DNA from 3 places in the Streptomyces sp. NPDC001157 genome. Region 1 is predicted to be linked to each of the others. Evidence: riboswitches for the same ligand, from Rfam matches in the RefSeq annotation. Region 1 holds a riboswitch; each other region holds the start of a gene.

Region 1 (7,512 bases):
CGCTCGGCCCCGACCTCGACTGGCGCCGCCTCCTGGAGCATCTGCACGAGGTACGCGGCGTGCGCCGCCTGATGGTCGAGGGTGGCGGCACGATCCACACCCAGCTCCTCCAGCAGGGCCTCGCCGACGAGCTCCAACTCGTCCTCGCCCCCCTCTTCGTGGGCGACCCGGACGCCCCCCGCCTCTTCGGCCCCGGTACCTACCAGGCCGGACGCCTGCGTCTGACGGAAAGCCGCCGGATCGAGGACGTGGTCCTCATGCGCTACGAGCCCACGGCCCCCGGCACCGGCCAGCTCCCCACCGCCGCCGACCACCACTGGCTCGCCCTCGCCTGCGACCTCGCGGCCGAGTGCCCGCCCTCGCGCACGGCCTTCAGCGTCGGCGCGGTGATCGTCGCCGCCGACGGCACGGAACTCGCCCGCGGCCACTCCCGCGAGGGCGACGACCCGGTCGTCCACGCCGAGGAGGCGGCCCTGTCCAAACTGGACCCGGCCGACCCCAGACTGGCGTCGGCAACGGTCTACAGCAGCCTGGAACCCTGCGCCCACCGCGCCTCCCGCCCCAAGCCGTGCGCACGGCTGATCCTCGACGCGGGGGTCCGACGGGTGGTCACGGCCTGGCGCGAACCGGACACATTCGTGGCGGGGGCGGACGGGAGCGGACTGCTGACGGGGCGGGGGGTAGAGGTGGTCGTACTGGAGGAGTACGCGGACCGGGCAAAGGCGCCGAACGATCATTTGTTGGGGTGACATTTCGGCGCCGGGCGGCATCTTTCAGCCCGTCCGGCGTTTGAGGACGAGGCCGTTCAGGCCGAAAGCGGGGGTCTGGGGGCGGCAGCCCCCAGCACCGCCCGCCACAACCACCCCGCACCGGCCGATCGGCCCAACAGATCCTGCGCCCGACCTCCGGAAGGGCGACCCTGACCGTACCGGCCGGAGGCGATCGCGGAGGTAGTGCCAGTGAGGTCAGTTCCCAGACGTGCGGCGGCAGTTCTCCTCGTCCTCCTGCTGACGGCGCTCGTCGCCTCCTGCGGCACCGACCCGGGCACCCGCACCATGGCGAGGGCACTCCCCCCGGGCGCACCCTTCACCCACCCGGGTGTCCTCGTCAGCAAGGCCCAGCTGGACGCCGTACGCAAGAACGTCATCGCAGGTAAACAGCCCTGGCTGCAGGCGTTCCTCGACATGCGGGACAGCAAGTACGGGTCGTACAAGTACATGGCCCAGCCGTCCGCGGTCGTCAACTGTCCCTGGGGCGGCAAGGGCGCGAAGGGCTGTCTGGAGGAGCGGCAGGACGCCATCGCCGCCTACACACAGGCCCTCCTGTACAGCGTCACCGGCGAGCGGCAGCACGCCCTCAAGGCGCGGGAGATCATGGACGCCTGGTCGGCGCAGCTGAAGCGGCACACGGCGCAGGACGCTCAGCTGCAGTCCTCGTGGGCCGGGTCGACCTGGGCGCGGGCCGCGGAGATCATCCGTTACGCACCGGGCGCCGGCTGGCCCGCCGACCGCGTACGGCGGTTCGCGGCCATGCTGCGCACCGCCTACCTCCCCGAGGTCACCAGGGACCTCCCCGACTACAACGGCAACTGGGACCTGGCGATGACCGACGCCGCCATCGGGATCGCCGTCTTCACCGACGACCACAAGACCTTCGACGCCGCCGTCAAACGCTTCCGCGGCCTGGTGCCCGACTACTTCTACCTGCGCAAGGACGGCAAGATCCCGCTCACCCCGGCCGGCTCCGACGCCAACACCGTGCAGAAGCTGGAGACGTACTGGTTCAAGGAGACGAAGTTCGAGGACGGGATCGCGCAGGAGACCTGCCGCAACTTCAAGCACGTCGGCTACTCCCTCGCCGCCACCGCGCACATCGCCGAGACCGCCTGGCACCAGGGCGTCGACCTGTACGCCGACGTCAAGGACCGCCTGAAGGCCGCCCTCGACTTCCACGCCCGCTACGAGATGGGGGAGAAGCCCCCGCGGTGGCTGTGCGGCGGCAGGGTCGTCGGGAACATGGGCCCCGACCTGGAGGTCGTCCTCAACCACCTGGAGAACCGGCTCGGCACCCCCGTCCCGGCCGCCCACAAGCTGGTCGAGCAGACCCGCCCGGCAGGCACCGACGACCTCTTCGTCTCCTGGGAGACCCTCACCCACGCGGACAACCCGGCTGCCTGACGCAGGCCCCGCGCGCCCCAAAAAACACAGGTGAACGAGGCCGGACGTAAACCCTGGCGCAGACAGCCCCGCGGATGGCGTATGCTGGTTACACAACGACGCGGGGTGGAGCAGCTCGGTAGCTCGCTGGGCTCATAACCCAGAGGTCGCAGGTTCAAATCCTGTCCCCGCTACTCAAGGCTCAGGGCCGGAGTCCAGTCACTGGACTCCGGCCCTGAGTGTTTCCCCCGGTCGGGCCACCCGGCTCGCCCCCCGCCGCCCTCCCGGGAAACCTGGAGGGGTGGAGCAGGAGGGGCCGATCTCATACGCGCGCACCTTCGTACGGCTGCTCCCGGCGCTGCTGCTCGTCGGCGGGACCTGCTACGACTACCTCACCCCGTCGCGGTTCACGGCGGGCCCCCTCTTCACCGCCGCACCCCTGGTCGCCGCCCCGCTCTACTCGCGCCGGGGCACGGTCCTCACCGGCGTCGCGACCGTCCTGGTCGTCAGCGCGATCCACGCCGACGTGGGCATCCTCTTCCAGGTCGAGGCGGTCACCGAGCTGGCCACCGCGGCGACGGTCTCGGTGCTGGCCGTCCTCATCAACCTCCTCGTCCGCCGCAGCCGCGAGGAGCTCGCCTCGCAGCGCGAGATCGCCGAGGCCGCCCAGCGTGCCGTGCTGCCCGAGCCCGCCGAGCGGATCGGCGGATTCGCGATCGCGGCACGCTACGAGGCGGCGCAGGCGGACGCGTCCATCGGCGGCGACCTGTACGCGGTGCAGGACAGCCCGCACGGCGTACGGCTGGTCGTGGGCGACGTACGCGGAAAGGGGATGGGGGCGGTGGCGGCCGTGGCCGTCGTCATCGGGGCCTTCCGGGAGGCCGCCGAGCAGGAGGCCACGCTGGAGGCGGTCGCGCAGCGGCTGGACCGGGCGCTGGAGCGCGAGGCGGCGCGGCGGGCGGGGATCGAGCTGTTCGAGGGGTTCACGACCGCCGTGCTCGCCGAACTCCCCCACGGCGAGGGCGTCGTACGCATCGTCACCCGCGGCCACCCGCCCCCGCTGCTGCTGTGCCCGGACGGCGCCGTGCACATCCTGCACGCCCGCGAGCCCGCCCTGCCGCTCGGCATGAGCGAGTTCGGGAGCCGGCCCGACCGCGCGGAGGAGACCCCGTTCGGCAGCGGGGCCACGTTGCTGCTGTACACCGACGGGCTGTCCGAGGCGCGGGACGAGCACGGGCGGTTCTTCGAACCCGCGGACCGGCTCGCCGGCCGGGTCTTCCACGACCCCGCCGCGCTGCTCGGCACCCTCGCGCGGGAGGTGCGCAGATACGCCGGTGAGGCCATGGCGGACGACATGGCGCTGCTCGCCGTACGACGGCCCTGACCGTCTTCACACCTCCTGCCCGTATGTGACCAGGTGTGATCAGGTGAACCCACTCCGCATAACAACTGACATACGGTCAATACCTGTGGGGTTCCTGAGGCGCGGTCAACTCGCCCGTTTTTCGCCATTCATGCGCCGTACGTCCAGGTCAGAAAGGTTAATGATCAAGCGGAACACCTTGGAATCGGCACCCCGGGTCTATTAACGTTCGATAACGCAGCGCGGTCGTCCCAGCCGTCACAAGAGGCGGCTCCGTGCGCACGCGCCGAATCCCGCAAGGGAACCGGGGAACCACCACCCTGGGGTGAATCGCACGGATACCGCCGTGGCAGCACGGCAGGTATACGCGCGTAGGAGACCTTCCTGCTCCGAACCCGTCAGCTAACCCGGTAGGCGAGAAGGAAGGAAAGGAGCACGCCCACGTGGCGTCCAACCCGCCTGCCCCGGCAGCCCCGTTCGTGCCGAGCACCGAGCCCTTCGGCTTCGCCGTCCGACGCACCGACGAGGGCCCCTGGGAGGAGTGGAATCCCACCGAGGAGTCCATCGCCCCGGTGCGCGGCCGCCACCGCGTCGCCAAGCAGCGCGGCGGGGGACTCGCCCGCAGCTCCACGGTCCTGGGCGTCGGCGTCATAGCCGCGGTCGGCGCGGGCGGCATGGCCAGCGCCAACACCGGCAAGCCGCCGGTGTCGATCTCCATGCCCGATCTCGCCTCCGTGGGCCATGTCTTCGACGGCGGCTCCGACGCCCCCAAGGGCTCCGCGACCGCGCTCAGCGACGTCGCCACCACGTCCGCGGGCACCGCGCGGGGCGCCGGTGAGGCGCTGCGCGACCGGATCATGGCGCAGGCCGAGTCGCAGCAGGTCCAGATCGACAGCAAGAGCCAGGCGGCCACCGAGGCGGCCCTCGCCAAGCAGATCGACGACGCGGCCGCCAAGGCGGAGAAGGACGCGGCCGCCAAGGCCCAGGCCGCCAAGGACAAGGCGGAGGCGGCGGCCAAGAAGGCGGCCGAGGCCGCGAAGCTCGCGGAGCTGGCCAAGCAGTACACGCTGCCGGTCGTGTCGTACACGATCACCGGCACCTTCGGTCAGGCCGGCTCCATGTGGTCCTCCGGCTACCACACGGGCCTCGACTTCGCCGCCCCCACGGGCACGCTCATCAAGGCCATCCACTCCGGCACCATCACGCAGGCCGGCTGGGCGGGCGCGTACGGCTACCGCACGATCCTCACCCTCGACGACGGTACGGAGCTCTGGTTCTGCCACCAGTCGTCGATCAGCGTCAGCGTCGGCCAGAAGGTCAGCACGGGTGACGTCATCGGCCGCGTCGGCGCCACCGGCAACGTGACCGGCCCGCACTGCCACCTCGAGGTCCACCCCGACGGCCAGGCCAGCGGCATCGACCCGATGCCGTGGCTGCGCAGCAAGGGCCTCAACCCCTGACACCCGTACGTTCCTCGTCCGCTCCCGGAGTGCCGTAGTCCGCTTGTTTACGGGATCTTTGCGCCCGTCGTGGAAGACCGGTCTCGGGGGCGGGCGTTGACGTGCAGCATGACTTCTCCTTCTCTGCGCAAGCTCGGCTCCTCCGGTCTTGAGGTCTTCCCGCTCTCCCTGGGCGGCAACGTCTTCGGCTGGACCGCCGACGAGGCCACGTCCTTCGCCGTGCTCGACGCCTATGCGGCCGCCGGCGGCAACTTCGTCGACACCGCCGACTCCTATTCGTCGTGGGTCGACGGCAACCAGGGCGGCGAGTCCGAGACGATCATCGGCAAGTGGGTCAGGGCGCGCGGCAACCGCGACGACGTGGTCATCGCGACCAAGGTCAGCCAGCACCCCGAGTTCCAGGGCCTGTCGGCCGCCAACATCAAGGCCGCGGCCGAGGCGTCCCTGCGCCGCCTCGACACCGACCACATCGACCTCTACTACACCCACTTCGACAAGCCCGAGGTGCCGGTCGAGGAGATCATCGGCGCGCTCGACGAACTGGTGAAGGCGGGCAAGGTCCGGCACATCGCCGCGTCCAACATCTCGCCCGACCGGCTCCGCGCCTCCCTGGAGTTCTCCGACCGCGAGGGCCTGGCCAAGTACGTGGCCCTGCAGCCGCACTACAACCTGGTCTCGCGCGACACGTACGAGGGCGAGCTGCAGGACCTGGCCGCGCGCTACGGTCTGGCCGCCGTCCCGTACTTCTCCCTCGCCTCCGGCTTCCTCACCGGCAAGTACCGGCCCGGCACGACGGTCGACAGCCCGCGGGCGGGCGGCGCGGCCAAGCACCTGGAGTCCGAGCGGGGGCAGCGGGTCCTGACCGCCCTCGACGAGATCGCCGAGGCCCACGACGCCCCGGTCGCCACGGTGGCCCTGGCCTGGCTCGCGGCCCAGCCGACGGTCGCCGCCCCGATCGCGTCCGCGCGGACGGTGGAGCAGCTCCCGGCGCTGCTCGCAGTGGGCGAGCTGACGCTCACCGAGGCCGAGGTCGCGCGTCTGACGGAAGCGTCGGCCTGAGAGCCAGTGAACGAGCTCTGACCCCCTCGGGGCCTACGACCGGTACGGGTTGTACGCGGGATTCGGCACCGCCGGGTACCCGTACGCCCCGTACACCGGCCAGGGCGGCGGCGCCACCGGCACCGGGGGCGCCGTCATCCGCGCCGCGTGGTCCAGCGCCGGGCGCGCCACCTCGCGGCGCCGCCACAGCTCGTGCAGCAACTCCCGTTCCCTGACGACGAAGTCGGCGCTGGCGCGGCCACGGCGCCCCCGGTGCCGCAGGAAGGCCAGCGAGGTCGCGTACGCCTCGTACTGTGCGACCTCGCGTGCGGCGGGCTTGCCGAGGTGGTGGGCGGCGTGTTCGCGGGCCAGGCGGCGGGCCCGCATCGAGCCGAGGGCGTAGGGCTCGGCGGGGGTGAGCCAGCCCGCGACGGCGTAGGCGGGCAGTTCCTCTCGCACCGTGCGCAGTTCGCGCTGGCGGGTCCAGATGACCAGCCAGGTCAGCAGGCCGAACGCGGGGACCATGAAGGCCGCGTACACCGCGAAGAATCCGTACTCGCCGAAGTTCGAGGAGCCGTTCCAGATCGCGTGCATGCTCATCGCGAGCAGCAGGCCGAAGAGCGGTACGAGCACGCGCCGCAGGTGCTGGCGCTCCGCGGAGAGCGCGGCGATGCCGAAGCCGATGCCGGTGAGGACGGTGAACAGCGGGTGCGCGAAGGGGGACATGATGATGCGCACGAAGAAGGTCGCCGCGGTGACGGAGGCGATGCCGCGGTCGCCGTTGAGCTGGTCGGTGCCGAAGGCGGTGCCCAGGTAGAGGATGTTCTCGGTGAACGCGAAGCCGGTGGCGGTGACCCCGGCTATCACCACCCCGTCGACGATCCCGGTGAAGTCGCGTCTGCGGAACAGGAAGACGAGCAACACGGCCGCCGCCTTCGAGGACTCCTCGACTATGGGCGCTATGACGGTCGCTCCGAGGGTGTCCGCGCTGGACGGGTCGGCGGTCGCCGTCGCTATCCACTTCGTGGCGAAGCTGTTGGCGACGATCGCTATCAGTGCCGCCGCACAGGCCCCCCAGGCGAAGGCGAACAGCAGGTTGCGCCAGGGGCCGGGGGCGACCCGGTCCAGCCAGCGGAAGGCGGCTATGAGAAGCGGCACGGGCAGCACGGCCAGCCCGAGCCCCACCAGGAACCCTTCGGTGCCGGTCTGTTCGCGCACCAGGGCCAGGATGACGAGCCCGGAGAGCGCGAGCAGCGTGCACAGCGCGCCGTACCGCACCGCTCTGCGCTGCCACCAGTGAGCATGCCCGAGCGCACCGCCGGCCGGGCCGCCGGGGTGTGGCGGATGCGTCGGGTACGGGGGAAAGGTGGCCACGGCATTGACCCTAACGAGGGAGGGCGCCGCCCGCGACGGTACTTCGGATTGCCCGCAGGGCCGTGGGGCTTCAGGCGCCAGTGGGGGGCTGGTTGTGGTGCTGTACGCGACGGAAGAGCAG
Region 2 (7,512 bases), on a different contig from region 1:
CGGGGACGTAACCGGCCTGCTTGATGGCCTCGATGATGAGGTCGAGCGCGGCGCGGTTGGACTCAAGGTTCGGGGCGAAGCCGCCCTCGTCGCCGAGGCCGGTGGACAGGCCCTTGGTCTTCAGCACCTTCTTGAGGGTGTGGTAGACCTCGGCGCCCCAGCGCAGGGCCTCGGAGAAGGACTCCGCGCCGATCGGGGCGATCATGAACTCCTGGATGTCCACGTTGGAGTCGGCGTGCGAGCCGCCGTTCAGGATGTTCATCATCGGCACCGGCAGCAGGTGCGCGTTCGGGCCGCCCAGGTAGCGGAAGAGCGGGAGGTCGCTGGCCTCGGAGGCGGCGTGGGCGACGGCGAGGGAGACGCCGAGGATGGCGTTGGCGCCCAGGGAGCCCTTGTTGTCGGTGGCGTCCAGGTCGAACATGGCCTGGTCGATCAGGCGCTGCTCGGTGGCGTCGTAGCCGACGAGCTCCGGGCCGATCTGCTCGATGACGGCGAGGACGGCCTTCTCGACACCCTTGCCCTGGTAGCGGTTGGGGTCACCGTCGCGGAGCTCGATGGCCTCGAAGGCGCCCGTGGAGGCGCCGGACGGGACGGCGGCACGACCCGTGCTGCCGTCGTCGAGGCCGACCTCGACCTCGACCGTGGGGTTGCCTCGGGAGTCCAGGATTTCCCGGGCTACGACGACGTCGATGGACGGCACGAGCATCTCCTTCTTGGATGTGACACGGCTACGGCAGTAGCGCGGTGGCTCTGCGAGACGAGCCTAACCGCCTGAGGCCGATCGGCCACGCTGCCGACCACCCCTTGGGCAGAACCGAGAGTAAATTGTTTCCGAACGGAACAAAGAGCGGGAGCAAAAAGAACCCCGCCCCGGTGCGTACGGGGGAACACGCACCGGAGCGGGGAGACCGCGAGGCTGTCACTTGAGGTGCAGCTGCTGGCCCGGGTAGATCAGGTTGGCGTCGGAGACGATGTCCTTGTTCAGCTTGAACAGCTTCTGCCAGCCGCCCTTGACGCCGTGCTTCTCGGCGATCGAGCTGAGGGTGTCGCCCTTGACGACCTTGTACTCGCCGTCGCCCTTCTTGACCTTCTTGCCGGTCGGGGTGGTGACGGTCTTCGTCGACTTCTTGACCGTCGGGCGCTCGGCGGAGCGGGAGGCGCTCTGCCCGGAGGAGTGGCTGCTGGAGGACGAGCTGCTGGAGCTGCCCGACGCGCTGCCGCCGTTGTAGGCGGCACCGGAAAGGCCCGTGCCGCAGACCGGCCAGGCGCCCTTGCCCTGCGCGGCGAGGACCTTCTCGGCGACGGCTATCTGCTGCGACTTGCTGGCCTGGTTGGCCTGCGCGGCGTACTGCGTGCCGCCGTACGCGGCCCAGGTGGAGGCGGAGAACTGCAGGCCGCCGTAGTAGCCGTTCCCGGTGTTGATGGACCAGTTGCCGCCGGACTCGCACTGGGCGACCTTGTCCCACTCGGAGGCGGTGGCGGCGGAGGCGTTGCCGGCCGCCATCAGCGGAGCGGCGATGGCGACGCCGGTGACGCCGGCCAGCGCGGCGGCGCGGGTGGCCTTGGACGGACGGCGGTGCTTGCCCTTGCCGGAAAACAGCATGGTTCGATCCCCTCACCGACGCCTGCGAGGTGAGCTGTCGGGTTCGGGCCGGTTGAGTTGCCCGGCCGTGCTCTCGCTCTCACGAGACACGGCTACACCCCTAGCCGCCGCCGTCAACTGCCCGGTGCGGCACTTACCTTGGGTCCCCCGCTCCTGCCTACGGCGCTTTACGCGACGACTGTTCCCGTACGGCCGCTGGCAGGATTCGGCGTTGCGGCAGCCGGGGCTCGTGTTGACGAGCGGTGACGACGGTAGACACGCGATCCGTCGAATTTCAAAGACGATCAGGGCTTCTGAGACTCATCCCACACTTTCACCAAACCGGACATTCAGTGGCGAAGTGTGACGTGAACTCCCGTTGTTTTTCGCCCTATTCGGCACCGAGTTTCAGGGTCTGACCGGCGAAGATGTGGTTCGGGTCGGCACCGATGGCCTTCTTGTTCTCGGCATAGAGCGCCCGCCACCCGCCGTCCAGGCCAAGGGAGTCGGCGATGGAGGCGAGGGTGTCGCCGGCGTGGACGGTGTACGTGTCGTCCGCACGACTGCCGGCCTTGGTCTTGTCGGCGGCCTTGTCGATGGTCTCGTCGGCAGCCTCGTCCGCGCTGGCGCCACGGTGGCGGCCGGTACCGATCGCGCCGGTGTCGACGAGGCTCCAAGTGGCCGCCGGGGGCTCGGAATTGTCCGAGTCGTCACCCTTCGCCTTGCCTGTGGACGAGCTGCCGCCACCCTCTGAGTTACCCGTGGCCTTCCCGGAAGGAGAGGTGGAGGGTGAGGCGGATGTGCCGGATTCGGTGGAGTTGTCCGTCGCACTCGCGGAGGACGAAGAGGACGAAGGGGAGGCACTGGAGGACGAGCCGGAGGACGAATCCGACGAAGAGGACTCATCGGAAGCGCTGCCCGAGGAGTTGGACAGACCGGTCGAGTCGGAGTCGGACGCCCCGGATGAATCGGACGAACCGGAACCGCCGCCCAGCACACCGGTGTCGATGTGGGCCGAACCCGAGTCCCTGGTCAGCCCGGAGGTCAGTCCGCAGGTGTGGAAGGCGCCGACGCCCTGGTCGTCCAGGAGCTTCTCGGCGACGGCTATCTGCTGGTTGCGGCTGGCGAGGTCGGCACTGGGGGCGTAGTCGAGACCGCCGTACTTCTCCCAGTTCTCCTGGGTCAACTTGAGCCCGCCGTAGAAGCCGTTGCCGCTGTTCTCGCTCCAGGAGCCGCCCGTCTCGCACTGCGCCACCTTGTCCCAGGTGGTGCCGTCCGCGGCGCTCGCGCCGCCGGCGGCGAAGAGCGGGATCGCGATGGCGGAGCCGGTCACCCCGGCCGCGACGAGGAGAGCCGGAGCCTGGCGGGGGCGACGGTGTCGACCGTTCCCGGAGAGCATGCGGAGGCCTTTCACAAGACAGCAGTGACCGCGCGGCGCATGACACCGACAGGCGTTCGACACCACCGCGCTGGTCCGTGAACGTAGCCGCTGCCGATCACTTGTCACAAGTTAATGCCGCGTAGATCACGTGAAGATCACAGACTTGAACGCGTGTCACCTTTGACCGGTTCGCTGCGGCGGCGCATGTGCGGGCGGGCTGCGGATACGGTCGTCCTGTGAACGTCCCGAACACCGCTCCCGAACTCTTCACCTGGGAATTCGCCGGCGACCCGTATCCGGCCTACGCCTGGCTGCGCGAGCACTCCCCCGTCCACTGGACGAAACTCCCCAGCGGCGTCGAGGCATGGCTGGTGACCCGCTACGCCGACGCACGTCAGGCACTCGCGGACGGGCGGCTCTCGAAGAACCCCGAGCATCACGCCGAGGACGCGCAGGGCAAGAGCAGGACCGGCATTCCGGGTGAGCGCAGCGCCAATCTCATGACGCATCTGCTCAATATCGACCCCCCGGACCACACCCGGCTGCGCCGTCTCGTCTCCAAGGCGTTCACCCCGCGCAGGGTGGCCGAATTCGCCCCGCGGGTGCAGGAGTTGACGGACGATCTCATCGACCGGTTCGCGCCGCACGGGCAGGCGGATCTCATCCACGACTTCGCTTTCCCCCTCCCCATCTACGCGATCTGCGATCTGCTCGGCGTACCCCGCGAGGACCAGGACGACTTCCGCGACTGGGCGGGCATGATGATCCGGCACGGCGGCGGACCGCGCGGCGGTGTCGCCCGCTCCGTGAAGAAGATCCGCGGCTATCTCGCCGAACTCATCCACCGCAAGCGGGGCGAGCTCGGGGACGACCTGATCTCGGACCTCATCCGCGCCTCCGACCACGGCGAGCACCTCACGGAGAACGAGGCCGCCGCGATGTGCTTCGTGCTTCTCTTTGCCGGCTTCGAGACCACCATCAACCTGATCGGAAACGGGACATACGCGCTGTTGCGCAATCCCGGGCAGCGGCAGCGGCTCCAGGAGTCGATCGGGCGCGGAGAGAGCGCACTGCTCGACACCGGTATAGAGGAGCTGCTCCGCTACGACGGCCCCGTGGAACTGGCCACCTGGCGCTTCGCCACCGAGCCGCTGACCATCGGCGGGCAGCGCATCGCCACCGGTGACCCCGTCCTGGTCGTCCTGGCCGCGGCGGACCGCGACCCGGCCCGCTTCTCGGAGCCCGACACGCTCGATCTCTCCCGCCGGGACAACCAGCACCTCGGTTACGGCCATGGCATCCACTACTGTCTCGGCGCCCCGCTGGCCCGGCTCGAAGGCCGCACCGCGCTGGAGACCCTGCTGCGCCGCCTGCCCGACCTGGAGCTCGCCGCCGACCCCGCCGAGCTGCGCTGGCGGGGCGGGCTCATCATGCGCGGGCTACGAGACCTGCCCGTGCGGTTCACCGCCGCCTGACCGGCTTCGGCCCTCCGTCTCCTTGATCGCGTCCCGGTAGGCCCGGGCCGCCGCCCGCAGCGCGGCCTCCGGGTCCACGCCCTCCGCCTCGGCGCGCACCGCCAGCGCGAGCAACTCGTAACCCACGCCTTCGAGTCGGGGCAGTGGGACGTTCAGACCCGCCGTCCGTACCCGCGACGCCAGCTTCGCCGAGAGGGCCAGGCCCGGCTGGCCGAGCGGGATGCCCTCCGTCACCGAGGTGCGCTGCTTCTCGATCGCCTTGGTGCGCAGCCAGTGCTCCTTGACCTCCTCGGGCGTGGCGGCGGTCTCGTCGCCGAAGACGTGCGGGTGGCGGTGGATGAGCTTGGTGACGATGCCGGCGGCCACGTCGTCGACGGAGAAGGGGGCGTCCGGGTCCTCCTCGGCTATCCGGGCGTGGAAGACCACCTGGAGCAGGACGTCGCCCAGTTCCTCGCGCAGTTCGTCGCGGTCGCCCTCCTCGATCGCCTCGACGAGTTCGTACGCCTCCTCGATGCCGTACTTCGCCAGGCCCTTGTGGGTCTGCTGGGACGACCACGGGCACTCGGCGCGGATGCGGTCCATGACCTGGACGAGGTCCAGGAGGCGGGCGCCCGGGAGGTCGTAGGAGGCGGGCAACAGCTCCAGCTCCGGCATCTGCACGCGCCCGGAGCCCGCCAGCCGGGCCAGCCCGTCGGTGAGGGCGGGCTCGCCCTCACCGGTCGCGACCACGACGACCGTACGGCCGCCCGCGCACGCGTCGACCAGCTCCTCGGCTGTGGGGGCGGCCTCCTCGACCCGTATGCCCGCCTCCCGCAGATACGGCAGCTGCGGGTGGGCGCCGTCCGAGCACAGCACGCGGTCGGCGGCGTGCAGGGCCTGCCAGGCGGGCCAGGACAGCAGGCCGGGCGCGACGCGGTGGCTGGTGGTGAGCAGGACGATGCGGCCGGGGGCCTGTCCGGAGCTGATTGCGTTCACGATCCGAACGTAACGCACGCCGCCGACAGCCCCGGAAGTTGTCCACAGGGCTGTGCTCCGCAGGGCCGCTGTCCACAGGGACGGGGCCCTGGAGGACGGTTACGCCGTCTGCTGCGTCCCGGTCGCCGTGACCTCGCGCACCCACGGGGTCTTCGCGTCGACGCGGCTGCTCTTCTGGACGTCCCAGGTGCCGTAGCGCGGGTTCAGGTCGACGTGGAGTTCCTTGGACGCCTTGGACAGGGCGTTCCAGAAGGCCGGCTTGCTGGTGTCGGCGCCGAGGGCCTGCGCCAGCTTCTGGGCCTCCAGCTGGAGGCGCAGGTTCTCGTCGAGGCGCTGCGGGGCGACGCCGTACTGCTGGAGCCAGGCCGTCTGCAGGGCCTTGGAGCCGCCGACCTGCTGCTCCAGGCCGGTGCGCATCTGCTGGACCTCCTTGGGCGTGACGCTCACGCCCGCGTCCCGGGCGGCGCGGTGCAGCACCCGGTCGATGACCATCCCGTGCAGGGTGTCGCGGGTGAGGCCGGCGGTCTGCGACACGGCCTGCTTGTACTGCGCGTCGTCCTTCACGGCCGCCCGCTGCGCCGTGCGCACCTCGTTCACCCGGGTCTCCAGCTGCGCCACGGTGATCCGCTGACCGCCGACGACGGCTGCCGCACCGGGGTGCGCATCGCTTCCGCAGGCGGTCAGGACGGGGGCCGCGGCGGCGATCGCGGCGGTGAGGAGGAGCGCGGTGCGACGGCGGCGTTGCAAGGAAGCCTCCCGAGGAGATTGTGCGACGGTGCACAAAGTCTTGCGGTGATCGATGGTAGGCAGTGGGTCGGCTGTGGCCAACCCATTCGACCAACGATTCACCGCGACTTCGGGCACCGCCGCGCCTCCGCGGGTGCCGGCCGGGGTCAGCCGGTGATGGCCACCGGGGCGTCCCACGCGTCGCGGTCCACGGTGATCGTGTAGCCGTTCCGCGTCTCCTTGCTGTTGACCAGGTACTGGTGGGCGCGGCTGTGGTTGGTGAACTGGGTGGAGCCCCAGGGCCAGTCCGTGGTCGTGGTGTTCTGCTTGTCCCACAGGGCGTACCAGAGGTTGCCCGGCAGGTCCGTCTTGTCGGTCGCGGTGGCGATCGCCTTGGCGCTGGAGCTGGTGAAGCCGTAGTAGCCGGTGCGGTACGTCTTGGCGCGCAGTTCCTTGTCGAAGGCGCGGACATAGGTGAGCACGGCGTTGTTGCACGACGTGTTCGTGATGTCGTACGACTCCATGTCCAGGTAGATCGGGCTGCCGGCCTTCATGCCGAGCGCCGATGCCTTGGCCACGGCGTCGTCCGCGTCGGTCTTGCCGAGGGAGGCGGCCGTGGTGGCGGTGATCTTCTCGGGGCTGGAGCCGGTCTGGCAGGGCGGCTGGGCGCCGACGTAGAGCGGGATGAGCTTCCAGCCGACCGTGCTGACCGACTTCACCCAGGACGCGGTGAGGTTGGGCTGGGAGCAGCCGCGGTTCCTGCCGCCGACGTAGACGGCGGCGGCGCCGTAGAAGCCGGTGTGCCAGGCCTTCATCGCGGCGAGGGAGGGCGCGGCGCAGGTGTCGAAGGCGCGGCCGGTGTACGTCTTCTGCGCTGGCCAGGTCGTGGCGGCCATGGAGGTCTGCGCGGCGAGCCCGGCTCCCGCGACCACGGCGGCACCGGCGGCGGCCCAGGTGATGTATCTGCGCTTCTTCGACTGCCGATGGCCGGCCATGTGTACCCCACCCCTGGTTGTGCGTCGGCTGCGTTGTGCGTTGCCTGGCGTAAAACGAACGGCAACGTACCCGGCCCTGATCAAGTGTTCGGAAAACGTAAGCCCCTGAAGAGCACAAGATTCCCTCAGGGTTCGGTAAAAACTAGCCGCGCACCTGCCCCAGCCATCCCAGGGTGCGACGGATTTCGGTCACGAGCGGGTGGCCGGGGCCGCGCAGGCGCTCCACGTCGAGCAGGAGTCGGGCGAGTACGTCGTGGGCGGCGGCGCGGTCGCCGAGGGCGAGCAGGAGGTGGCCGATGCGGCGGCGGACGTCGTGGGCGAGCTCCGGGTCGCCGGCCACGTACTGGTTCTCGTAGTACGGCAGCAGCGCGCGGTACT
Region 3 (7,512 bases), on a different contig from region 1:
CGGGCGACGGTGACCGACGTGTACTGAGTCGACCAGGGTGCCGATCCGCCATCTCACGTCGCGCAGTTGGCCGATCCGTCGGGACAGCCGTTGCCGGGCAAGGTGTCCGGGGACGGCCTGAAGACCGGCCAGACCGTCACCGTCACTGTCGATCCCCGGGGGGAGATCCCGGTGCTGCTGGGCACTCCTTCGACAGGTTCAGGGAACTTCCGGACCGCGGGCATCGCCGCGGGCGTCGAGATCCTGTTCCTTGCATGGGCGGCCTACCTGGGTGCCGCAGACCGGCTGGCCACGAAGACGACCGACAAGCCCACGCAGAGGCCCGACGACGTTCGGACATGACGTACCTGCGGCAACGGCCCCAAGGTTCCTCAGCTCCTGCCCGAGCCGCTGCCGAGAGCCGCAGTCGGCAACATTCGACCCGTGCCAGGCGGCGGCTCCACGCTCGCGACGAAGTCGGGGCTGCAGTGGCCGACCGTCTCTGAGCGAACTGGCCGACCGTCATTGAACACACCCTGCTCACCGGCGGTCTTGTTGCTGTCCGTGGCCACCTGTCGTTGGACGTCACGACTGCATGGCGACCCGTCCAAGTGCGTGGCCGAGAACGGCCGTCCGCGACCGGCGCCGGGCTTTGCAAGAGGAGACACTGCGTGATCCCGCATGGCGCAGGCGACCACGCCGAGCAACATCCCGCCAGGCATACGTGACCAGGTGCGATGTTCGAGGTCCGGCACGGCCCGGACCACTTCCGGCAGCGACGGCAGTCGCCCGGACGGGCACAACTCCTCAAGAGCGAGGCCGTATTGATCGGCGAGTTGGCGCGGCGCGTGCAGGATGGAATACGGGCGCTGCCCTCACGATCATGGGGGTCACTGGCGCAGGATCGATGGACCGGATCACGCCGGCCCCCCGTTATGTTTTCCGCGGTCCTGCAAGAGGACCGCTGGCCTGCGCGCTCGGCATGACTCGTTCCCCCGCACCCAGGGCTGGGCCGACTTGGGCACTGGCTCAGCAGCACGCGGGCGCAGTGAGTACGACATCGCTGCCGGCTCGCGCCGGGCAGGGTGGCGCCGATCGCGTCGACCAGGCCCATGTGCGCGTCAGAGATGACCAGTTGGACGCCGGACAGGCCGCGGGCGATCAGGGAGCGTAGGAAGGCCGGCCAGCCTGCGCCGTCATCGGCGGTGGCCACGTCCAGGCCGAGGATCTCGCGGTGTCCGTCCGTGTTGACGCCCACCGCGATGAGCGCGTGGACGTTGATGATGCGGCCGCCCTCACGGACCTTCTGGGGCAGGGCATCGACCGGGGCGAACGCGTAGGGGCCGGCATCCAGAGGGCGGTTTTCGACAGCTGGGTGACGCCCAGGGACTCGGCGAGCTTCTCGACTCGGCGGGTGAAGACGCCCAGCAGGCAGGCGGTGGCGACCACCGAGATGAGGGCCTGTTCGGCCCGCCGGCGCCGCTCCAGCAGCCAGTGCGGGAAGTAACTCCCCGACCTGAGCTTGGGGATGGCGACACTGCCCATGGCCACGAGCGAATGAGCGCCACCCGCTACGAGACGACCGCAACCATCCACCCGACCGGACTTCACATCACAGGCATTTTCCCCTGGTCCGCCCGGCCAGCCAAACGAAAGTTCGTAGAGAAAGTTGTGAGAGATCCGCCCTCGGCGAACAGCGAAAACCGCCTCCGACCTGGGCATTTGGCTTGATCACCAGAATCCGCCCCCATCGCAACGTCATGTACGTCCTGTACATTTTTTACAGACGCAGAAGGAGGGGTACCGATGACCCGACCGTCCGCCCGTTACGTCCTGCCCGAGTTCACCGAGCGCACGAGCTCCGGCACCAAGACGATGGATCCGTACTCCAAGCTGCTGGAGGAGCGGATCGTCTTTCTCGGGACGCCGATCGACGACACCTCGGCGAACGATGTGATGGCCCAGTTCATGCACCTCGAGTACCAGGCTCCGGACCAGGACATCTCGCTCTACATCAACTCCCCCGGCGGCTCGTTCACCGCGATGTCGGCGATCTACGACACGATGCAATACGTCGGCTGCGACGTGGAGACGATCTGCCTGGGGCAGGCCGGCTCGTCCGCCGCGGTGCTGCTGGGGGCGGGCACGCCGGGCAAGCGGTTCGCGCTGCCGGGTGCCCGCGTGGTGATCCATCAGCCGCTCCTGGCCGAGCCCATCGAGGGACAGACCAGCGATCTGGCCATCCAGGCCGAGGAGTTGGGCCGGATGCGGGCCCGGCTGGAGGAGATGCTCGTGCGGCACACGGGACGCAGCCCGGAGCAAGTCAGCGCGGACATCGAACGGGACAAGATCCTCAATGCCCAGGAAGCCGTGGATTACGGCCTGGTGGACCGGATCGTCCCGAGCCGCAAGTCCACCCTCGCCCCGCCCACCGGGCGGTGAGCGGCCGGTGCTCCCACCCGAACTTCCGCCGCTGCCCGCCCTCACTCGCGCCGAGGGCGAGTTGATCGACCGTTACCTCGACGTGGTCGACCTGCTCGGCCGCATCAACCCGGCGCAGCACGGCGACACCTATCGCGGACTGCGGGCCGCGCAGGCGCTGGTGAGCAAGGCGGCCCAGCTGCGCGACGCCCTGGCGCTGATGCACCAGCGGGGCGAGACCGAACTGCACGCTCCGACGCTGGGGCGCGCTCTGCGGGTGCTCGACGGGGAGCGGCGCACCGCCCGGGTCACGGTGCCCCCGCAGTCCGACAGTTGACGCACGTACGACCGGTCCGGGCCCTCCGCCCTGTCGGCGGAGCGTCCGGACCGGAGTTGAAACGGACCAGATGAGGTACCCCCATTCGGCGTAGTCGCGGCTCCTTTTTCGCGACCGTCAGGGTTGCGCAACGCGCCTGCCCGAAGAGCGGAATATCGTGCTCCGGTGCTGGTCCGAGCCTCCTCGGACCCCCCAACACTCCCTCGAACACAGGGGTGTCCACCCGAACGGGTGAGTGGTGAGTAACGACACAAACCCCCGGTTCCATTGGGATTTTCGGACTTGTATGGGTGAAGATCCCTGTCTGACGACAAGCCCCCGCCGCAGCGGCGGGGCGATCCGTGCGGACGCCGAGTCCTGCCGCCGCCCGGATGACCGGTCGACAGGAGTGGATCGGCAGGAGTGGAGGACCCAAGCTAGACGGGTCGCCGGAACGGTCACGCCATGACCGGGTCGAGCAGCCCTTGGGGTGAAGCCGCAGCAGCGGCCGGGCAACTTCGCCAGCCCGAATCCGACAGGTCATCCTTCACAGGCGGCTGACGAAGGGTTGCGCATGACTGCGCTCAATCGTGTCCCGTCGCTGATGGTCCGGGCCGGTACGGCCTCGGCTCTCACCCTCGCCGCCGTGGGCGGCTCCATCGTGGTCCCGGGTGTCGCCTCCGACGCCTCGGCGGCCCCCTTGGCGACGAAGGCACTCGAGATCGCGGCTTCCAAAAAGGGTTCCCCGTACAAGTGGGGCGCCACGGGACCGCGCCGGTTCGACTGCTCAGGGCTCACGCTGTACTCGTTCAAGAAGGCGGGCAAAAGTCTGCCCCGTACGGCGGCCCAGCAGTACAACAAGACCCGGCACATCTCCGCGAAGAGCCGGAAGGCCGGAGACCTTGTGTTCTTCCACTCGGGCTCCAACGTCTACCACGTCGGCATCTACGCCGGGAAGGGGAAGATCTGGCACGCCCCGAAGACCGGGGACGTCGTAAAGCTGCAGAAGATCTGGACCTCCAGCGTCTGGTACGGCCGGGTCAGCTGACTCTCCCGCGGGGGCGACGGCGACCTTGCCATGCCGTCGCCCCCGCGGGGCCTGACACGGCATCACAGCCCCGGCACCGCTGGGTATCGACGGCAAACGCGCCCCGGGCGCTGTCGCGCGGCACGGTTGAGCGACTACGGCTCCTGCTGCCCCGCCGCCGTCATGGGCTGGGCCGGTACCGTCCACGGGAGTTCGATGGTGACCGTCTTGCCGCCCTCGCGGGTGGGGCGGACATGCAGTCGGCCACCGCATTCGGCGGCCAGCCAGCGAATGATCACCATGCCCCGGCCGTTGTCCTGCTGCACGGCGGCGGGCAGGCGCTTCGGGAACCGCGGGTGGCTGTCGGTGACACCGATGCGGAGCTGCTCGTCACGGTGGAGGTCGATGTCCACCGTGAAGGTGGGCGACTGACCGAAGGTGTGCTGTACGGCGTTGGTGGCGAGTTCGGAGACGATGAGGCGGATGGTCTCGGCGGCTTCCGTGTCCGCCGGCAGCCCCCACTCGGCCAGCGTGCCGACCACGAAGCCGCGGGCCGCGGAGACCGAGGCGGGATCGCTCGGCAGAGTGACGGATGCTTCCAAATGGTCTGCCATGGCGCGGTCGTCCCTTTCCCACGGGACCGGAGTCCGACACGGAGCGGATGGTTCGAGTACGGTCCCGGACTGGTGCTTCGTCGCCAGACTGCCATTACCGCGCCCGTCACGGGTGGCGATCCACCAAGATATGCATATATCTGTCGCTCAAAGCGGTGAACTCTGCGACGAGAGACCGTATTTGGGTGGCACGGAAGGAGTAAGGAGAAGCGCATGCAACACGGTCCCGCGGTGCGCCGCCGGAAACTGGGCGCCGAACTGCGTGCGTTACGCACGAGCGCGGGGCTCACCAGTGGTGAGGCCGCCCGGCTCGTGGGCTGGCACCAGTCGAAGGTGAGCCGGATCGAGACCGGCGCCAGCGGGGTGAAACCGGCCGATGTGCGGTTACTCCTGGACGCCTACGCCGTGGCGGACGCCCAACTCCGTGAGTTGCTGCTGGTGTTGGCGGGCTCCGACGAGGGAGGCGGCCGACATCACTGGTGGCACGCCTATCGCGGGGTACTACCGCCGACCTACCGCGATTTCATCAGTCTGGAATCCCAGGCGAGCGCGATGAGCACGCTGGAGACGTCTGTCGTGCCCGGCCTTCTGCAGACGCCCGCATACGCACGCGCGGTGACCCGGGCAGCGGTCGGCGGACTGGACGACGAACGGCTCGACGCCCTGGTCGAGGTACGGCTGGCCAGGCAGGACGTGCTGCGTTCGGATCCGCCGCTGGAGCTGAGCGCGGTACTGGACGAGGCGGTGCTGCGCCGGGAGATCGGCGGCCCCGGCGTCATGGAGCAGCAGCTCGAACGACTCCTGGAGGCGGCGCGTCTGCCTCAAGTACGGCTTCAGGTACTGCCGTTCGCTGCCGGGGCACATGTCGGTGTCACCGGCCCTTTCGTAATCTTCTCATTTTCGAGCACTTCCGATCTGGATGTGGTTGTTCTCGACCACTTGACGAGTAGCCTCTACCTCGAACGGAAAGAAGACCTCCGGGCCTATACCGAGGCCTTCAACGCCCTTCAGATCCACGCCCTTTCGCCCGAGGACTCGTTGGATTACATCGCCGGGATAGGTGACGGCGCGTAAGGAGGCACCATGTCAGCACTGCCTCGGAACGTACCTTCCAGTACCGATCTGCACGGCGTGCGGTGGCAGCGCAGCAGCTACAGCACGGGTGCGAACAACTGCGTCGAGACGGCGCGGCCGCGCTCCGGCCCCTGGGCCGGGCTGCTCGCCGTGCGCGACTCCAAGGACCCGGCCGGGCCCGCCCTGCTCCTCTCCCCCGAGAGCTGGACGGACTTCACGGCCGCGTTCAAGTACTGATCAGTGCGATCGACCCTGATCAGTACTGACTAGCCCCGATCAGTCTCGATCGGTTCCGCATCGTGCGGCACACGGCCGTGTCACGCCGACTCATGGTCGCGTCTCGCCGATCACACGTACAGCGCGTTCGATCTGCGCCTCGGAGAGGTCCGCGCGGGCGGTCAGCCTCAGCCGTGAGATGCCGTCGGGCACGGAAGGAGGACGGAAGCAGCCCACGGCGAGGCCTGCCGTACGGCAGTCGGCCGCCCACTGCACGGCCCCCTCCGGGGACGGCGCGCGCACGGAGACGACCGCGGCGTCCGGGCGTACCGCCTCGTGACCCGCGGCGGTCAGCCGTGCGTGCAGTTCGGCGGCGACCGCACGCGCGCGTGCCGCACGCTCCGGCTCTCGGCGCAGCAGCCGCAGGGCCGCCAGGGCCGCCCCCGCAGCGGCGGGGGCGAGTCCCGTGTCGAAGATGAAGGTGCGGGCCGCGTTCACGAGGTGGTCGACCACCCGGGCGGGGCCGAGCACCACGCCGCCCTGGCTGCCGAGCGACTTGGACAGCGTGGCGGTCACGACCACGTCGTCGGCGCCCGCGAGGCCCGCCGCGTACGCGGCGCCGCGACCGCCGTCACCGAGGACCCCGAGCCCGTGCGCGTCGTCGACCAGCAGTCCCGCGCCGCGCTCCCGGCAGGCGGCGGCGAGTTCGGTCAGCGGGGCGGCGTCGCCGTCGACCGAGAAGACCGTGTCGGAGACGACGACCGCTGTGGCCGCGCCGTCCTCGTGCGTCTGCAGCGCCTTGCGCACCGCCTCCGGGTCGGCGTGTCCGACGACCTGGGTGGTGCCCCGGGCCAGCCGGCAGCCGTCGATGAGGGAGGCGTGGTTGCCCGCGTCGGAGACGATCAGCGAGCCGTGCGGGGCCAGCGCGGTGACCGCCGCGAGGTTGGCCGCGTAGCCGGAGGAGAAGACGAGTGCCGCCTCGAAGCCGCAGAAGTCGGCGAGTTCGCGCTCCAGCTCGGTGTGGAGTTCCGTGGTACCGGTGACCAGTCGAGAACCGGTCGAGCCGCCGCCCCAGGTCCGCGCGGCCCGGGCGGCGCCCTCGGCGATCTCGGGGTGGTGGGTCAGGCCCAGGTAGTCGTTGCTCGCGAGGTCCAGCAGCGGGGAGTCGGCCGGGCGCGGGCGCAGGGTCCGTACGAGTCCGGCGCGGCGGCGCAGCTGCGCCTGTTCGTCGATCCAGCCGAACGCCATGGCTCCTCCGGGGCTTTTGTAGGCAGTGGACAGACACTAGCCGGACGGGCCGCACCCCATGGTGTGGCAATACACACACGACGAAGTGCCCCTGTTGTTCATTCTCTCCTTGGCCGGGAGCGCTTCCGTAGGACAGGATCGGCTCTCATGGACCTGCTGAACACGCTGGTGGACAAGGGGCTTCGGCGCGAGCTGCCGACCCGCGAGGAAGCGCTGGCCGTCCTCGCCACTTCCGACGACGACGTGCTCGATGTGGTGGCCGCGGCCGGAAAGGTGCGTCGGCACTGGTTCGGCCGACGGGTGAAACTCAACTACCTCGTCAACTTGAAGTCCGGACTGTGTCCGGAGGACTGCTCCTACTGCTCCCAGCGGCTCGGTTCCAAGGCCGACATCCTGAAGTACACCTGGATCAAGCCGGACGAGGCTTCGAAGGCCGCGGCGGCCGGACTGGCGGGTGGCGCCAAGCGGGTGTGCCTGGTGGCGTCCGGGCGAGGGCCGACGGACCGGGACGTGGACCGGGTCGCCGGCACCATCAAGGCGATCAAGGAGCAGAACGAGGGCGTCGAGGTGTGCGCCTGTCTCGGTCTGCTCTCCGACGGCCAGGCGGAGCGGCTGCG

Evidence for each region. Region 1 has a riboswitch for cyclic di-AMP ahead of ACWDAG_RS38140 (M23 family metallopeptidase). Riboswitches for the same ligand answer to the same signal wherever they lie in the genome.
Region 2: linked by a shared signal. The riboswitch ahead of ACWDAG_RS45460 (transglycosylase family protein) and the one ahead of ACWDAG_RS38140 (M23 family metallopeptidase) in region 1 are both predicted to bind cyclic di-AMP.
Region 3: linked by a shared signal. The riboswitch ahead of ACWDAG_RS29510 (C40 family peptidase) and the one ahead of ACWDAG_RS38140 (M23 family metallopeptidase) in region 1 are both predicted to bind cyclic di-AMP.

The regions. Positions count from the first base shown of each region.
Region 1 is NZ_JBSFJW010000034.1:19,223-26,734, reverse strand. Features, by position in the region: gene ACWDAG_RS38160 (dihydrofolate reductase family protein) at 1-749, shown strand, start outside; gene ACWDAG_RS38155 (alginate lyase family protein) at 954-2,177, shown strand; tRNA gene ACWDAG_RS38150 (tRNA-Met) at 2,277-2,350, shown strand; gene ACWDAG_RS38145 (PP2C family protein-serine/threonine phosphatase) at 2,458-3,540, shown strand; cyclic di-AMP (ydaO/yuaA leader) riboswitch at 3,794-3,950, shown strand; gene ACWDAG_RS38140 (M23 family metallopeptidase) at 3,963-4,979, shown strand; gene ACWDAG_RS38135 (aldo/keto reductase) at 5,088-6,038, shown strand; gene ACWDAG_RS38130 (PrsW family intramembrane metalloprotease) at 6,072-7,391, opposite strand; gene trmB (tRNA (guanosine(46)-N7)-methyltransferase TrmB) at 7,462-7,512, opposite strand, start outside.
Region 2 is NZ_JBSFJW010000059.1:16,153-23,664, forward strand. Features, by position in the region: gene eno (phosphopyruvate hydratase) at 1-706, opposite strand, end outside; gene ACWDAG_RS45460 (transglycosylase family protein) at 920-1,603, opposite strand; cyclic di-AMP (ydaO/yuaA leader) riboswitch at 1,608-1,778, opposite strand; gene ACWDAG_RS45465 (transglycosylase family protein) at 1,974-2,981, opposite strand; gene ACWDAG_RS45470 (cytochrome P450 family protein) at 3,170-4,438, shown strand; gene ACWDAG_RS45475 (nucleoside triphosphate pyrophosphohydrolase) at 4,403-5,413, opposite strand; gene ACWDAG_RS45480 (SurA N-terminal domain-containing protein) at 5,513-6,160, opposite strand; gene ACWDAG_RS45485 (glycoside hydrolase domain-containing protein) at 6,307-7,134, opposite strand; gene ACWDAG_RS45490 (protein kinase domain-containing protein) at 7,277-7,512, opposite strand, start outside.
Region 3 is NZ_JBSFJW010000020.1:100,930-108,441, forward strand. Features, by position in the region: gene ACWDAG_RS29485 (hypothetical protein) at 1-27, shown strand, start outside; gene ACWDAG_RS29490 (hypothetical protein) at 67-342, shown strand; partial or broken gene ACWDAG_RS29495 (transposase) at 975-1,515, opposite strand; gene ACWDAG_RS29500 (ATP-dependent Clp protease proteolytic subunit) at 1,786-2,421, shown strand; gene ACWDAG_RS29505 (hypothetical protein) at 2,429-2,737, shown strand; cyclic di-AMP (ydaO/yuaA leader) riboswitch at 3,154-3,287, shown strand; gene ACWDAG_RS29510 (C40 family peptidase) at 3,291-3,764, shown strand; gene ACWDAG_RS29515 (ATP-binding protein) at 3,899-4,357, opposite strand; gene ACWDAG_RS29520 (helix-turn-helix domain-containing protein) at 4,571-5,431, shown strand; gene ACWDAG_RS29525 (DUF397 domain-containing protein) at 5,441-5,668, shown strand; gene ACWDAG_RS29530 (8-amino-7-oxononanoate synthase) at 5,759-6,895, opposite strand; gene bioB (biotin synthase BioB) at 7,043-7,512, shown strand, end outside.